Regions from separate parts of the Streptomyces sp. NPDC051218 genome, predicted to be linked through region 2. Evidence: riboswitches for the same ligand, from Rfam matches in the RefSeq annotation. Region 2 holds a riboswitch; the other holds the start of a gene.
The links. A riboswitch is a leader RNA that binds a small molecule or an ion and turns the genes downstream of it on or off. The one in region 2 is predicted to bind glycine.
Positions count from the first base shown of each region.

Region 1: another riboswitch for glycine. It lies ahead of gcvP (aminomethyl-transferring glycine dehydrogenase); the one in region 2 lies ahead of gcvT (glycine cleavage system aminomethyltransferase GcvT).

Region 1 covers NZ_JBITEU010000002.1:8,918-13,308, reverse strand. The annotation lists gene gcvP (aminomethyl-transferring glycine dehydrogenase) at 1-2,156, opposite strand, end outside; glycine riboswitch at 2,354-2,451, opposite strand; gene ACIBCK_RS06395 (PRC-barrel domain-containing protein) at 2,596-2,976, shown strand; gene ACIBCK_RS06390 (DNA polymerase IV) at 2,987-4,391, opposite strand, start outside.
Region 2 covers NZ_JBITEU010000012.1:257,048-261,438, reverse strand. The annotation lists gene glyA (serine hydroxymethyltransferase) at 1-1,212, opposite strand, end outside; gene gcvH (glycine cleavage system protein GcvH) at 1,243-1,620, opposite strand; gene gcvT (glycine cleavage system aminomethyltransferase GcvT) at 1,679-2,812, opposite strand; glycine riboswitch at 2,990-3,096, opposite strand; gene ACIBCK_RS33300 (AAA family ATPase) at 3,250-3,924, shown strand; gene ACIBCK_RS33295 (enhanced serine sensitivity protein SseB) at 3,999-4,391, shown strand, end outside.

The DNA.
Region 1 (4,391 bases), on a different contig from region 2:
CCGCCGCCGTGCGGGATGCAGAACGTCTTGTGCAGGTTCAGGTGCGAGACGTCGCCGCCGAACTTGCCGGGCTGGGCGAGGCCCACCAAGGCGTTGAGGTTCGCCCCGTCGACGTAGACCTGGCCGCCCGCCTCGTGCACCTGGGCGCAGATGTCGGCGACGTGCTCCTCGAAGACACCGTGCGTGGACGGGTAGGTGATCATCAGCACGGACAGCTCGTCGCGGTGCTTCTCGATCTTGGCGCGCAGGTCGTCGACGTCGATCTCGCCGTCGTCGGCGGTCTTCACGACGACGACCTTCATGCCGGCCATCACGGCGCTCGCCGCGTTGGTGCCGTGCGCGGAGGACGGGATCAGGCAGACGGTGCGCTGCTCGTCGCCGTTGGCGCGGTGGTAGCCGCGCACGGCGAGCAGTCCGGCGAGCTCGCCCTGCGAACCGGCGTTGGGCTGCAGGGAGACCTTGTCGTAGCCGGTGACCTCGGCGAGCCGCTCCTCCAGCTCACGGATGAGCGTCAGATAGCCCTGCGCCTGCTGGGCGGGCGCGAAGGGGTGCAGCTGCCCGAACTCGGGCCAGGTGACCGGCTCCATCTCCGTGGTCGCGTTGAGCTTCATGGTGCAGGAGCCCAGCGGGATCATGCCACGGTCGAGCGCGTAGTCACGGTCGGCCAGCTTGCGCAGGTAGCGCAACATCGAGGTCTCGGAGCGGTACTGGTGGAAGACCGGGTGCGTGAGGTACTCGTCCGCACGCAGCAGGCCCGCGGGAAGCGTGTCCTCGGTCTCGGCGTCGAGCGTCTCGATGTCGGCCTCGACCCCGAACGCGGTCCAGATCGCGGTCAGTTGCTTGCGCGTGGTGGTCTCGTCGCAGGCGAGCGAGACGTGGTCGGCGTCGATCTGGTGGATGTTGACGCCACCCTCGCGGGCCGCGGCGACGAGCTGCTCGGCCTTGCCGGGCACCCGCACGGTCAGGGTGTCGAAGTACGCGCCGTGCACGACCTCGACGCCGCCCGCGGTGAGCCCCGCGGCGAGCACGGTCGCGTAGCGGTGCGTTCGCCGCGCGATGGCCTTGAGGCCCTCGGGCCCGTGGTAGACCGCGTACATTCCGGCCATCACGGCGAGCAGCACCTGAGCGGTGCAGATGTTGCTGGTGGCCTTCTCGCGGCGGATGTGCTGCTCACGGGTCTGCAGCGCGAGCCGGTAGGCCTTGTTGCCGTCCGCGTCCACGGAGACTCCGACGAGCCGCCCGGGCAGGCTGCGCGCGAACTTCTCGCGCACCGCCATGTAACCGGCGTGCGGACCGCCGAAGCCCATCGGGACACCGAAGCGCTGAGTGGTGCCGACGGCGATGTCGGCGCCGAGCTCGCCGGGCGAGGTGAGCAGCGTCAGGGCCAGCAGGTCGGCGGCGACGGAGACGACGGCACCGAGCTCGTGCGCCTGCTCGATGAGGGGCTTTATCTCGCGTACGGCGCCGGAGGCACCGGGGTACTGGATCAGCACGCCGACGACACCGCGCTCGGCGACCTCGGCGGGGATGCCCTCACTCAGATCGGCGACGACGACCTCGACACCGGTCGGCTCGGCGCGGGTCTGGATGACGGCGATGGTCTGCGGCAGCGCGTCCGCGTCGACCAGGAAGACACCGTCCTTGACCTTGCCCATGCGCCGCGAAAGGGCCATGGCCTCGGCGGCCGCGGTCCCCTCGTCGAGCAGCGAGGCGCCGGAGGTCGGCAGCCCCGTGAGCTCGGCGACGACGGTCTGGAAGTTGAGCAGCGCCTCCAGGCGGCCCTGGGAGATCTCCGGCTGGTACGGCGTGTAAGCGGTGTACCACGCCGGGTTCTCCATGACGTTCCGCAGAATCACGGGCGGCGTGAAGGTCCCGTAGTAACCGAGCCCGATCATGGAATCAAGGACTTGGTTACGGTCCGCGAGGGACTTGAGCTCGGCGAGGACCTCGGCCTCGGTACGCGCCCCGGGCAGGTTCAGCGCCTCGGCGTTCTTGATCACATCCGGCACGGCGGCGGCGGTCAGCTCGTCGAGCGAGCCGTATCCGACCTGCGCGAGCATCTTGGCCCGTGCTTCCACGTCGGGACCGATGTGCCGCTGCTCGAAGGGAATGCCCTGTTCGAGCTGGGAGAGCGGGATGCGAGGAGTGGCGGTCATTGCGGAGGCCTCCTGGTCTGACGCGACCTGCGAGGGGCACCACGGCACGGGTACCCGGACGGCCTCCCCCTCTGTCATCTCAACCTGAGAGTTTCACCGGTCCGTGCCCCGTGAGAGGCGTCGCACCGGCTTTCACCGTCGGTGAGGAAGGGATTCGAACGTGCCCGCCCGACGCCCGCCCTACTTTCCAGAGTGACCTCGTCCGTGCGGTACAGGGGCCTGAGAGATTCCGGGGAGGAGTTGCTCCTTCGGCGCCTCCGGTGTCTCGACCGGAGAGCTCTCCCGCACGGGGTCGGCAGCCAAGCGCCAGCCTACCAGCGAGGGCCACGGCCGATCCCTCGAGTGGCCGCCTGCCCCGAAGTGCTCTTTCGTAGTGATTACGAACGAACGAGGATGAGTTACGCCCAACTTCGACACGCCTCGACCAGTTGGAGGGCCCGTGCAGACCGATATCGATCCGCGCAATCTGATCGGCCGGAAGGCGTTCGACCGGAACGGGGCCAAGATCGGCACGATCGACGAGGTCTATCTCGACGACGCCACCGGCGCCCCCGAGTGGGCGGCGATACGCACGGGTCTGTTCAGCCGGGACACGTTCGTCCCCCTGGAGCCCAGCGAACTCAGGGACGACGGCACCCTGCGCATCCCCTTCGAGCGCTCCCTGATCAAGGACGCCCCGGACTTCGGCGTCGGCCGCCACCTCTCCCCCGAGCAGGAACTGCAGCTCTACCACCACTACGGCCTGGACATCACGCCTCCCGAGACAGCTCAGCCGCCGGACCAGGACTTCGGCAAGATCGCGGGCAAGGGAGACTCCTGACCGGTCGGGATCACCGCCGCTCCAGCTCCTCAGGAGACGCCACCAGGGGCAGGGGCTCCGCGGGTTCCAAGGCCGGATCATCCGTACGGAAGGTCCGCACCCGCCCCGGCACCGACGACTCCGGCGTCTCGAAGCGCACCGTGACCCGCCCCAGGCCACTGCCCTGCACCCACCCGTGCCCGTACTCGGCGTGCCGCACATCGAGCCCGGCGGCCCACCGGCGCTCGACCGGAACAACAGGCTCCGCCGCCGTCTCCCCCATGGGCTCCGCCGCTGCCTCCCCGGCCCGCTCCTCCTCCGCCTCCCGCTGCGTCTCCTGCGCCTGGACGGCTTCGGCCTCGGCCTGCGCCTGCGCCTGCGCGAACAGGTCCTCCTGCGTGTAGTCCGCGAGCCCCGTGACCCCCACCCCGAGCAGCCTCACGCCTCCGGTGGTGTCCACGGCCTCCAGGAGCCGCGCGGCGGCCTCCCGCACCACCCCGGGGTCGTCCGTGGGCCCACGCAGCGTCTCGGAGCGCGTCAGCGTCGAGAAGTCGAATCGCCGCACCTTCAGGACGATGGTCCGCCCCGAGTGCCCCGCGGCCCGCAGCCGCTCCACACACCGGTCGGCGAGCCGAGCGACCTCGCCCCTGACCCGTACCCGGTCATGGATGTCCACGTCGTACGTGTCCTCGACGCTGACCGACTTGGATTCCCGCTCCGCCACCACGGGCCGCTCGTCGCGCGCGAGCGCCATCGCGTACAGCGCGCTCCCGTGCGACTTCCCGAGGAGCCGTACGAGCTCGTCCTCGCCGGCCTCCGCGATCTCCCCCACGGTCGTGATCCCGCCCCGCCGCAGATGGTCCCCGGTGGCCGGGCCGACACCGGGCAGGGTCCGGACCGGCATCGGCCCGAGCAACTCCCGCTCGGTCCCCGGCACTATCAGGCGCAATCCGTCCGGCTTGGCCTCCTCCGAGGCGATCTTGGCCAGCATCTTGGACGCGGCGAGCCCGACCGACCCCGCGAGCCCCGTCACCGCCTTGATGTCCGCCCGCAGCCGCTCGCCCACGGCCAGCGCGGACGCCTGGTCGTCGGCCACCCCGCCCGCATCGAGATCGACGAAGGCCTCATCCAGGCTGAGCGGCTCCACCAGGGGCGAGAGCTGCCGCAGCAGCGCCATCACCTGGTCGCTGATCTCGCGGTAGAGCCCGAAGCGTGGCACCAGATAGGCGGCATTGGGCGCCAGGCGCCGCGCCTGCCCCATGGGCATCGCCGAGTGCACCCCGAACTTCCGCGCTTCGTACGACGCCGTCGCCACCACACCGCGCGGCCCGAGCCCACCCACGACCACGGCTTTCCCACGCAGACTCGGCTTCGCGGCCTGCTCGGCAGACGCGTAGAAGGCATCCATGTCGAGATGCAGAATCGTGGGCGCGGTT
Region 2 (4,391 bases):
CTTGAGCGACTCCGTGTCGACGTCGCCCGGCTTCAGCGCCTCGGCGATGACGTCGGCGACCTCACGGAAGTCGTCCTCCTGGAAGCCACGGGTCGCGAGCGCGGGCGTACCGATCCGCAGGCCCGATGTGACCATCGGGGGTCGCGGGTCGTTCGGGACCGCGTTGCGGTTGACCGTGATGCCGACCTCGTGGAGGCGGTCCTCGGCCTGCTGGCCGTCGAGCTCGGAGTTGCGCAGGTCCACCAGGACCAGGTGCACGTCCGTGCCGCCGGACAGGACGTCCACGCCGACGGCCTTCGCGTCGTCCTGGACCAGGCGCTCGGCCAGGATGCGGGCGCCGTCCAGGGTGCGCTGCTGACGCTCCTTGAACTCCTCGCTCGCCGCGACCTTGAAGGAGACGGCCTTGGCGGCGATCACGTGCTCCAGGGGGCCGCCCTGGAAGCCGGGGAAGACCGCGGAGTTCAGCTTCTTCGCGAACTCCTTGCTGCGGGCGAGGATGACACCGCCGCGCGGGCCGCCCAGCGTCTTGTGCGTGGTGGAGGTGACCACGTCGGCGAACGGCACCGGGTTGGGGTGCAGACCGGCCGCGACGAGCCCGGCGAAGTGCGCCATGTCGACCCACAGGTACGCGCCGACCTCGTCGGCGATCCGGCGGAACTCCGCGAAGTCCAGCTGGCGCGGGTAGGCGGACCAGCCCGCGATGATGACCTTCGGGTTGTTCTCCTTGGCCAGGCGCTCGACCTCGGCCATGTCCACCAGACCGGCCTCGTCGACGTGGTACGCGACCACGTTGAACTGCTTGCCGGAGAAGTTCAGGCGCATGCCGTGCGTGAGGTGACCGCCGTGCGCCAGGTCCAGGCCGAGGATCGTGTCGCCGGGCTTGGCGATGGCGAAGAGAGCGGCCTGGTTGGCGGAGGCGCCCGAGTGCGGCTGGACGTTGGCGTACTCGGCGCCGAACAGGTCCTTGATCCGGTCGATCGCGATCTGCTCGGTGACGTCGACGTGCTCGCAGCCGCCGTAGTAGCGGCGGCCGGGGTAGCCCTCGGCGTACTTGTTGGTGAGGACCGTGCCCTGGGCCTCCATGACGGCGACCGGAGCGAAGTTCTCCGAGGCGATCATTTCCAGGGTGGACTGCTGGCGGTGGAGCTCGGCGTCGACGGCGGCGGCGACGTCCGGGTCCAGCTCGTGGAGAGGGGTGTTGAGAAGCGACATCAGGTGGTCCCTAGGGGTCTTCGGGGGGCTTCAGCTGCCGGAAAACTCGGTGTACTCGTCAGCGGAGAGCAGGTCCTTCGGCTCCTCCGTGATCCGTACCTTGAAGAGCCAACCACCCTCGAACGGGGCGGAGTTGACCAGCGACGGGTCGTCCACGACGTCCTGGTTCGCCTCGACGACCTCACCGGTCACCGGCGAGTACAGGTCGCTGACCGACTTGGTCGACTCGAGCTCGCCGCAGGTCTCGCCCGCGGTCACCGCGGCGCCGGCCTCGGGAAGGTCGGCGTAGACGACGTCACCGAGAGCGTTGGCCGCGTGCTCCGTGATGCCGACCGTCGCGACACCGTCCTCGGCGGCCGAGAGCCACTCGTGCTCCTTGCTGTAACGCAGCTGCTGGGGGTTGCTCATGACCTGAATTCTCCTGTACGCGGGGGAGTGCTGGTGAACGGGGCTGTTGTGCGGGGTGTCACTTCTGGCGCTTGTAGAACGGCAGCGCCACGACCTCGTACGGCTCGTGCGTGCCCCGGATGTCCACGCCGACACCCTCGGTGCCGGGGGCCGCGTGCGCCGCGTCCACGTACGCGATGGCGATCGGCTTGCCCAGCGTGGGGGAGGGGGCGCCGGATGTGACCTCGCCGATGACCTTGCCGTCGGCGACCACGGAGAAGCCCGCGCGCGGGATGCGGCGGCCCGACGCGATCAGACCGACCAGCTTGCGCGGGGGAGCGGTCTCGGCGCGCTCGGCGGCGGCCGCGAGCGCCGCGCGCCCCACGAAGGTGTCGGACCGCGAGGTCTTCTCGAACTTCACGACCCGGCCGAGGCCCGCGTCGAAGGGCGTCAGCTCCGCGGTCAGCTCGTGCCCGTACAGCGGCATGCCCGCCTCCAGGCGGAGGGTGTCGCGGCAGGAGAGCCCGGCGGGGACCAGGCCGACGGGCTCGCCCGCCTCCATCAGCGCGCCCCACAGCTTCTCGGCGTCACCGGGGGCGACGAACAGCTCGAAGCCGTCCTCGCCGGTGTAGCCGGTGCGGGCGATCAGCGCGGGCACGCCCGCGACCGTGCCCGGCAGACCCGCGTAGTACTTCAGGCCGTCCAGGTCCGCGTCCGTGAGGGACTTCAGGATGCCGGGGGACTCGGGGCCCTGGACGGCGAGCAGGGCGTACGCCTCGCGGTCGTCGCGGACCTCGACGTCGAAGCCGTCGGCGCGGGCCGTGACCGTGTCGAGCACGGTCTGCGCGTTCGAGGCGTTGGCGACGATCATGTACTCGGGGGCCTCGGGCTCACCGAGGCGGTAGACGATCAGGTCGTCCAGGATGCCGCCGTCCTCGGCGCAGATCATCGTGTAGCGGGCGCGGCCGACACCGATGGAGCCGATGTTGCCGACCAGCGCGAAGTTCAGGAAGTCCACGGCCTCGGGTCCGGTGACCGTGATCTCGCCCATGTGGGAGAGGTCGAAGAGGCCGGCCTTGGTGCGCACGGCGACGTGCTCGTCGCGCTCGCTGCCGTAGCGCAGCGGCATGTCCCAGCCCGCGAAGTCGGTCATGGTCGCGCCGAGCGCGCGATGCACGGCATCGAGTGCGGTCAGACGGGGGACGGTACTCATTCGTTGAACTCCCAGGGCATGACGGGCGAGGTCGGTCCTCCCCATCTGTCATCGGAACCTGAGAGGTTCACCACGACCCGGTCGTACGCACTCGTACGCCTCGTACATCTCATACAAGGGAGGTCGTGACTTGCACCTTGGGTGGGGCCGCCGGAGCGGCCCGCTTTTCAGATGTGCCTCGCCCGCGCGGTACGGGGCCTGAGAGATTCAAGGGAGGGACTTGCTCCTTCGGCGCCCCGGTGCGTCCTTGCGACGGCGACCGGGAACTCTCCCGCGCGGATTCAAACGGCCTGTATGGAGTTTGCGCGCACATCATTGCACGCGCCCTCGTCACAGGGCAGTGCCAGTCCAGTAATGCCCTTGTTCCGCATTACCTTCTCTTTACACTTGCCGGGGAAGCTGCGGTAAGCAGGTACGTGACCGCTATGGGGAGGCCGATCACGGTGCGCAGGACGAGCGTCTACGCGACCAACACAGGGGTGGCCCTGCCCAAACAGGCTGCCGCCCCCACCAGGGAGAGCTGTGGCCCCCTGCCGGCGGCCGTCGTCCGTGACCTGCGGCAGCGGACCGGACACAGTCCGCACCGCCTCACGTTCGGCGCGGGGGATCTCGTCGTCGTCTCCGGTCTGCCGGGCAGCGGCAAGTCCACGCTGATGAGCCGGGCCGTCGCGGGCCCCCGCATCGACTCGCAGGACACCCGCGACCGCTGGGCACGGCGCATGCCGGGCCTGCTGCCGTACGCGGTGTACCGCCCCGTGGTCCGCCTCGCGCACTACGCGGGCCTGCGCAGGGCCCTGCGCTCCGGCGAGGGCGTCGTGGTGCACGACTGCGGCACCCAGGCCTGGGTGCGCCGCTGGCTGGCCCGCGAGGCCGCGCGGCGCGGCACGACCCTGCACCTGCTGCTGCTCGACGTACCGCCGGACACCGCCATAGAGGGCCAGCTCTCGCGCGGCCGCGGCGTGTCGCGGTACGCCTTCGCGCGGCACCGCAGGACGGTCGGCCGGCTCGTCGGCGCCGCCGAGCGCGGTGACCTGCCACGGGGCTGCGGCTCGGCGGTGCTCCTCGACCGGACGGCGGCGGGTGTGCTGCGGGGGATCGGCTTCGGGGACTGAGCCGCCCGCCGTGAGCCGTCCGCCACGTTAGGGTCGTGCCGCAGGCAGAGCGGGACAGAGCAGGGGTTGGACAGATGGACATTCCGGCGCAGGCGCACGCCCATCCCTCCGGGGGATGGCCGGGCAACGAACTCGAAGAGGTGCTCGCGGCAGCCCTGGGCACCCCCGGCGCACCGCAGCCGTCCGCGGCGGCCCGCATCGTCGAGGTGCTCGGCCGCAGCCCCCTCTGGATCCCGCTGCCGAACGGCGGCGCCCCGGACAGCGGCACCCTCGACCTGACCACGCTGGAGATCGAAGGCCAGGCGTACGTCCCCGTCTTCAGCTCGCAGCAGCAGTTCCAGCACGCCACCGGCGGCCGGATGGGCTGCACCGTGGCGCCCGCCGTGGAGTTCGCGCGCGGCCTGCCCCCGCAGCTGGGCATCGCCGTCAACCCCGACGGCACGGTCGGAGTGCCCCTGCCGCCGCCC